Regions from separate parts of the Arthrobacter sp. PTI12 genome, predicted to be linked through region 2. Evidence: predicted binding sites of a transcription regulator. Region 2 holds the regulator's gene; the other holds the start of a gene.
What was found. Region 2 encodes HspR, which represses chaperone genes until heat shock. Its sites were predicted from a motif close to AAGTTGAGTCNNNNNGACTCAACTT; they were not measured.
Positions count from the first base shown of each region.

Region 1: the regulator HspR is predicted to act here: its motif matches at 1,146-1,170, upstream of AC1MBU_RS02325 (Hsp20/alpha crystallin family protein).

Region 1 is NZ_CM155256.1:471,103-474,800, forward strand. Features, by position in the region: gene AC1MBU_RS02320 (DUF4383 domain-containing protein) at 112-570, shown strand; gene AC1MBU_RS02325 (Hsp20/alpha crystallin family protein) at 669-1,109, opposite strand; tRNA gene AC1MBU_RS02330 (tRNA-Val) at 1,286-1,359, opposite strand; gene AC1MBU_RS02335 (DUF2630 family protein) at 1,498-1,743, shown strand; gene AC1MBU_RS02340 (flavodoxin family protein) at 1,823-2,431, shown strand; gene AC1MBU_RS02345 (formate/nitrite transporter family protein) at 2,522-3,361, shown strand; gene AC1MBU_RS02350 (hypothetical protein) at 3,421-3,669, opposite strand; gene ku (non-homologous end joining protein Ku) at 3,669-3,698, opposite strand, start outside.
Region 2 is NZ_CM155256.1:3,160,611-3,164,308, reverse strand. Features, by position in the region: gene AC1MBU_RS15105 (nucleotide exchange factor GrpE) at 1-235, shown strand, start outside; gene AC1MBU_RS15100 (DnaJ C-terminal domain-containing protein) at 387-1,382, shown strand; gene AC1MBU_RS15095 (heat shock protein transcriptional repressor HspR) at 1,420-1,842, shown strand; gene AC1MBU_RS15090 (hypothetical protein) at 1,899-2,504, shown strand; gene AC1MBU_RS15085 (PspA/IM30 family protein) at 2,510-3,202, shown strand; gene AC1MBU_RS15080 (SDR family NAD(P)-dependent oxidoreductase) at 3,255-3,698, shown strand, end outside.

The DNA of each region.
Region 1 (3,698 bases), 650 kb from region 2:
CTGTTCTGCCTGTGGCACGCTGGCAGTACAAATGGCGGGACATACTGTCCATAGCTCGCAAGATCACGTGCCGGTGTCCGCCAGTCCGGCCACCTTAGAGGGGATAGTGCAATGGCATCAACACATTCAGGGTCGGGTGTAGGCACCCGGACAAACATTCAGAAGGCCGCACTCGCGGTAGGAGTGGTCTTCCTCCTGGTCGGCGTGCTGGGATTCATTCCCGGTATCACCAGCAATTACGACACGCTGCAGTTCGCCGGCCCCGAGTCCGAGGCGCAACTCCTCGGCCTGTTCCAGGTTTCGATCCTGCACAACATTGTTCACCTGCTGTTCGGCGTCGCGGGCGTCGCGATGGCAAAGACTGCAACCGGCGCTTACAACTTCCTGCTGTGGGGCGGCGTTATCTACGCGGTGCTCTTCATCTACGGGCTCATCATCCCGCATGATTCGGCAGCGAACTTCGTTCCGCTGGACGCGGCGGACAACATCCTCCATCTGGGCCTTGCCGTCGGCATGATTGCGCTGGCGCTCGCTCTTCGGGACAAGCACCGCACTGTCCGGGACCGGTAGTCCCGGCTCCAACCAACTACAAACAAACAGAACGACGACGGCGGGCCGCAACCTGCCGTCGTCGTTCTGTTTGTGCTGTGCGTAGCTCCGCTGACGATTTAGGCTTCCACAGCCCTGTCCGTCTGCACCGGCTGGGCGTCTTCGCCGGAAACGACCTCGATCTTGCGGGGCCTTGCGCGCTCGCTGACCGGGATGGTCACGCTGAGCACGCCGTTTTCATAGCGTGCCGAGATGGCATCAATGTCAATACCCTGCCCGAGGTTCAGTTGCCGAAGGAAGGATCCGCTTTCACGCTCGCGGGTCAGCCACTTGACTCCCTCTGCGTTGCGCAGGGTGCGCTCGGCGCGGATGGTCAACAGCTGGCCGTCGACGTCAATGTCAACAGATCCCGGATCAATGCCCGGGAGGTCAGCGCTCAGGATGTAGTGGTCACCCTCGCGGTACAGATCCATCGGCATCAGCCGCAGACCCTGGCGGGGATCCAGAAGTGCGCCGGCCACGCGGTCCAGTTCACGGAATGGGTCGAATTTCATTGCCATGATGGTTCACTCCCTGTGAGTCAGTAGTCTTTCTTCGGGTTGAGTCTGGTTCGCTCAACCTGCAAGTAGATTAGCACTCGCAGGAGGAGAGTGCTAACGGTTTATGTTCGCTCTGAACGAACTATTCGGAACACAAAAAAGCCCGCCCCGCATGCTGCGGGACGGGCTATGAACGGTGCCTGCGCGGGGCCTCGATCCCCGGGCCTTCCGCGTGTGAAGCGGATGCTCTACCAGACTGAGCTACACAGGCAAGTAGTTCCCAGACAGTTTAGGTCATTGGCAGACGGATGATGCAAACGCGGGGGTGCGGTAGATATTCGGGCGGACACTAAGTAGCCTGACTATTTGAGGCTATTCCACTTCTCGATGTCAGCGAAGGAGTTTGGCAATGGACGATGAGGACATTCTGGCGCGGATCCAGGCGCTGGTCGACAAGGAACACGAGCTGCGGGGTTCACCCTCGGGTGACGATGCTCCTGGCGAAGATCGACGCAGCAGCCTGCGGCGGGTCGAGGAACAGCTCGACCAGTGCTGGGACCTGCTCCGTCAGCGGCGGGCGAAGGAAGACGCAGGGGAAAGCCCGCAGGAAGCGGAGGCCCGGCCGATCGACCAGGTAGAGGGCTACCGCCAGTAAGCACATCGATTTGGCAGGACACGCCCCGATACCCCGTTGATAAGGGGCGTGTCCTGCCAACTCAACGAAAGGAATCTTCATGGACGACCTCAAAGCATTTGCACTGATCTGTACTCTCACCCCTTCGCCCGATGCCTCGAGCACCGATGTGATGGCCGACCACATCCTTGGCAAGCTCAAGGAGCAGGGGGTAACGACGTCGTCGGCCCGGGTAGTTGACCACAACGTTGCTCCAGGCGTGCAGATCGACATGGGAAACGGGGATGAATGGCCGCAGCTCCGCCAGCAGATCCTCGATGCGGACATCTTCCTCCTGTGCGCACCTATCTGGGTAGGGCACATGAGCAGCCTGGGACAGCGGGTGTTCGAACGGCTGGACGCCGATCTCTCCTCGACTGATGATGACGGCCGGCCCATCATGTACAACAAGGTCGCTCTGACCGCGGTGGTGGGAAACGAGGACGGCGCCCACCATGTCACTGCCGAGATGCACCAGGGCCTGAACGACATCGGCTTCACCGTCGCGGCGCAGGGCGGTGTCTACTGGGTCGGGGAAGCAATGCAGACCGTGGACTTCAAGGACCTGGACCAGGTACCTGATCCGGTTGCTTCCACAATTTCCTCCATGTCCGTGAACGCTGTCCACCTGGCGAAGTCCCTCAAGGCATCTCCCTACCCAGCTCCCTAGCATCGAGTTGGCAGGACACACCCCGAAAGGGGCCCCAAAAGGGGTGTGTCCTGCGCATTGACGGGTACTACAACGGAATAGGCGAGTCGCTTGAACGATCACAAGAACGATCACAAGAACGATGACGAAGCCCGACGGCGGGAACTCGGCGACAATGCGGGCCCGGTCGAGGAAGAGATCGAGGAATCGTTCGACCGCACAGTGGATGAAGGCGCACAGCGCCTGAACCGCACCTTCCCCGACGTACTCATCACCGGGCTCTTCGGAGGCTTCGAAATAGGGATCGGCGTGATCGCCTATCTGGCGGTGCTTCATGAAACCGACAACCACCTGCTCGCGGGATTGGCCTTCAGCGCGGGACTCATTGCGCTACTGCTGGCCAAGAGCGAACTCTTCACTGAGGGATTCCTGGTTCCCATCGCAGCGGTGACCGCCAAGCAGGCGAGCCTTGCGCAGCTCGGCCGGCTCTGGGGCGGCACCCTGGTGGCGAACCTTGCAGGCGGCTGGATCTTCATGCTGATTGCCATGAACGCCTTCCCGCAGTGGGCCGGGACGGTCACCACGTCCGCCGAGCACTACGTCGACGCCGGGTTCAGCTGGGAATCCATCTGCCTTGCGTTGCTCGGCGGAAGCACAATCACGCTGATGACGCGCATGCAGCACGGCACGGAGGAGATGAGCGGAAAGCTGATGGCCGCCGTCGTTGGCGGGTTTGTGCTCTCCGGCCTGCAGTTATTCCACTCCATCCTGGATTCGCTGCTCATCTTCGGCGCGATCCTCGCGGGCGCCGACATCAGCTACCTGGACTGGCTGGGCTGGTTCGGCTACACCGTTGTGTTCAACGTCATCGGCGGAATCCTGCTGGTTACCGCCCTCCGCCTGGTCCGGGACCGCAAACTCGTGGAGCGCGAACGGGAAAAGACGAGTTGAGCTGGCAGGACACGCCCTGAAAGAGTGCTCATAAGGGGCGTGTCCTGTTAACTCATTGCTCAGTTGCGGCGGGCCAGCCAGCCCAGGGTCAGCGTGCCCATGGTCCGGCGGAAGCCGCTGTCACCCTCCGCCAACTCCAGCGCTGCCCACACCATCAGGCATGCCTTGCTCGCATCCGCCAGCGCCTCCCGGTTCTTCTCGTCGAGCGCCATCATCGATGCGACGCCCAGCAGCGCCCATCCCACAATGGGTGCATTGGGCCGCTTGGCTATTGTCTGCTGTCCGAAGTCATTCCTGATGAATCCCATTACGCGCCTTTCTTCGATGCCGACTTTGC
Region 2 (3,698 bases):
GGACGGTCCTTTCGCAGCAATCTCCACCAAGCTGGAGAACGCGCTGAAGACCTACGGTCTGTCCCGCATCGATGAGACCGGTGTGGAGTTCGACCCGAACATCCACGAAGCCCTCATCCAGCAGCCCAGCGCCGAGGTCCAGTTCGACAGCGTCAGCCAGATCCTGCGCGTGGGTTACAAGAAAAATGACCGCGTCCTGCGTGCCGCCCAGGTGATCGTCGCAGTTCCGGAGTAGCTGAGCGCGTCCTTTCCCTCCGACCGGGGGCAACGAAATTCCGAGACTCGCAGAGCTCGCTTCGGAATATTAAAGCCCCCTTCCTCGGAGGGAAAGGACGCAACGCTTCCACGAACAGGCAACTTAGAGAGTTATAGAGAGGAGGGGTCAGATGGCCAGTCAGGACTGGGTCGACAAGGACTTCTACAAGATTCTTGGTGTGCCCAAGGACGCCTCCGACGCCGACATCAAGAAGGCTTACCGGAAGCTCGCGCGGAAGCACCACCCGGACCAGAACCAAAGCACCGGGGGCTCTGACAAGATGTTCAAGGACATTTCCGAGGCCTACTCGGTGCTGTCCGACGCTGAGGAACGCCAGCAGTATGACGCGATCCGCGCCATGGGAAGCGGCGCCCGATTCACCGCAGGGGGCCCCGGCGGCCCAGCCGGCGGCGCAGGCTTCGATGACGTCTTCGGGAACCTCTTCGGCCAGTCCGCGGGGCGTCAACGCAGCGGCGGCTTCGGCGGCGGCAGTAACCTGCCACCGGAGTTCGCTGACCTGTTCGGGGGCGCAGGCGGCTACTCGTCCGGCGGCGGTTTTCCGGGCTACCAGACGCCGCCCCGCAAGGGCGCGGACCGCACCGCCAGCACCAGCATCTCCTTCGCAGGGTCAATCCGCGGGACCACCATCGGCCTGCGTGAACCATCGGGCGAAGTCATCGACGTGCGCATTCCAGCCGGCATCCGCGACGGCCAGAAAGTGCGTGTGCGCGGCAAGGGTCAGCCGGGAGCCGCAGGCAACGGGGACCTCATGGTCACCGTCAATGTGAAACCGCATTCCTTCTTCCAGCGCGACGGCGACAACATCCGTGTACACGTGCCGGTCACGTTCCCGGAAGCGACCCTCGGAGCGCAGGTGGAGGTGCCCACCCTGGACGGCGAGAAGGTCACGGTGAAAGTCCCGGCAGGCACTCCCTCGGGAAGGACCCTGCGCGTGAAGGGCCGCGGAGTAAAGACGTCGAAGGCAACCGGCGACCTCCTGGTGACAATTGACATCGTTGTTCCACAAAATCTGAACAAAGACGCCGCAGCCGCAGTGGACGCCTTCTCGAACGCCACGAAAGACGCTGATCCACGGGTCAATCTTGCCGAGAAGGCGCGGCTCTAAGGTGTGGGAGAGCTAGCCAGCGAAAGGGGAGCGACACATGCCTGTTGACATCAATATGCCCATCTATGTCATCTCCGTTGCGGCGGAGTTGGCGGACATGCATCCCCAGACGCTGCGTCAATACGACAGGTTGGGCCTCGTGATTCCCAGCAGGGCGCCGGGGCGTGCCCGGCGCTACTCACAGCGTGACGTCAATGTCCTGCGTGAGGTGCAGCGGCTCTCCCAGGAAGGCGTTTCGCTCGAGGGCATCAGGCGCATCCTGGAGTTGGAGAACCAGGTCCTGGCACTCCAGCACCGGGTGAGTGAACTCACGGACGAACTCGCCCAGCGCCGGAAGTCCGAGGCCACCCGTGTTTTCGCTGCCGGTCTCGCGGGCGACGTGGTTACCCTCGCCCGCGGGCAGCGTCCCCGCCCGCGCAGCCAGGCACTGATGATCTGGCGCGGCGAGCCAACCCGCTGACCGCTCCGGTGCTTCCCACGTGGCGCAACCTGCAATTCCACGGCACACTTAGATACATGCCTGAATCAGAGTTCGTTGACGCCGCGGAATTCCTGCTGGAGGGTGTTCTCCAGCTTCTCCTCTTCGGGGGTGCCGTCCTGGGAATCCTCGCGATTGGCGCTGCAACCGGAACCTGGTTGATTGTGCGCCGCATCCGTCGCTCAGTAATTCTCCGTCGCCGGATCGAGCGCGGCTCCAGCCGGCTGCGTTCCTTTTCCACGGACGCTTCGGCGCGGGAGCTCGCAAGGCTCCGGCTCCAGCTGGAGCGTTCCACTGGCGCCACGCGCCGTTCAGTTGCCGCCGCCATCGCGCAAGGGTCTCCGACGGGTGATCTGGCGGCAACGGCGGATGACCTCACGCGCGCCGAGGCAGTACTCTGCGAACGCATAGCACTTGCTGAGCGTGAACCTAACCGCGCGCTGCGCGAGGACCTCGCGAACAGCATCGGAGAGCAGGTCAACTCCCTGTGCGAACTGTCGGCCCAGCTGCGCCGTACCTTGCTGGAGGTACACCAGGAAACCGGCAGCAGGCAGCTGGAGCGGGCCACCTCCCGCCTCACCATGGAGATCGGCGCGCTGAGGACCTGGAACGCCGCCTACGGCACCGGCACCCGGCGGGCCTAGCGCCAGTGTCCGTCCGACGCCGCATCTCACGCATCATCGCCTCACGCCGAAACGCCCTTGAACCGGGCGATCCCATCACCGCCCTCGGCGAATCGCAGCGCCAACAGGAAGAGAACCTCGACCGCGCGCGCCGCAGCGTCGCTGACCTCGCCGCAGTCCGCCATCGCGTGGATACCCTTGCCCGGCAAGCAGCTGCAGATCTCGATGCGTGCAACCGGGAAGCGGAACGGGCGGTCGCGAACAACAATGACGACGCCGCCCGGTCAGCCCTGCGCCGCGCCCTGGAAATCCAGAAGAGACTCGAGACACTGACCCGCCAACGCGACGACGTCGATCAGCAGTTCCGCTCGCTGGAGTCAGACCTGTACTGGCTTGAAACCTCCCTGCAGGACAACGCGGTGCGCTACGAATCCCTGAAGGCTCAGCACGGTGCAACCCAGGCAGCGCTGGACGTTCGGGGAGCAGTCTCGTCCTCCGCAGGCAACAGTATGGAAACCGCCCGCGCTGCCCGCGAGGCGGAGCAGGAAGCCCGGCGGCTGAGGCACCTGCAGGCTGCGCAGGAAGAACTCGCCTGGTCAGACCCAACTTCCGGGAAGCTCGAAGACGCCTTCGGTGAGCTGGAAGCACGCGAAGCTGCCGAGCAGGAACTCCGCCAGCTGAAGGGTCGGGTGCAGGGAAACCGTCCAAGTTCCGCCTGACAGCCCGGGCACTTCAGGGGGAACCGTCAGGGCCGGTTGTTAGGCTCAGGCAATGGATGATCTCAATGGCAACGGAATCAGCGGCAAACAGTTCCTGGTGGTCGGCGCAACGGGTGAGCTCGGCTCGCGCATCGCGGGGGAGCTGAGCTCCAGGGGAGCTGAACTGACGCTCAGCGGCAGGGACCAGGAGAAACTCGGTGCGCTCGCTGGCCGGCTTGGCGCTCAGTCCATCGCCGCTGACCTCACGCTGCCGGGCGGTCCGGCCGGCATCGTCGATGCGCTTGACGGCCAACCGCTGGACGGCGTGGTGTACGCCGCCGGTGTGGTTGCGTTCGGCGCCTTGGCGGAGCTCGACGACGACACCCTGGATGAGCTGCTCCTCACCAACTTCGTAGGCTATGCCCGGCTTCTGCGGGCAGTGCTTCCGCGCCTGGAGAAGGGCGGGCAGGTGGTTCAGATCAGCGCCGTCGTCGCCGATAGTCCCACCGCAGGAATG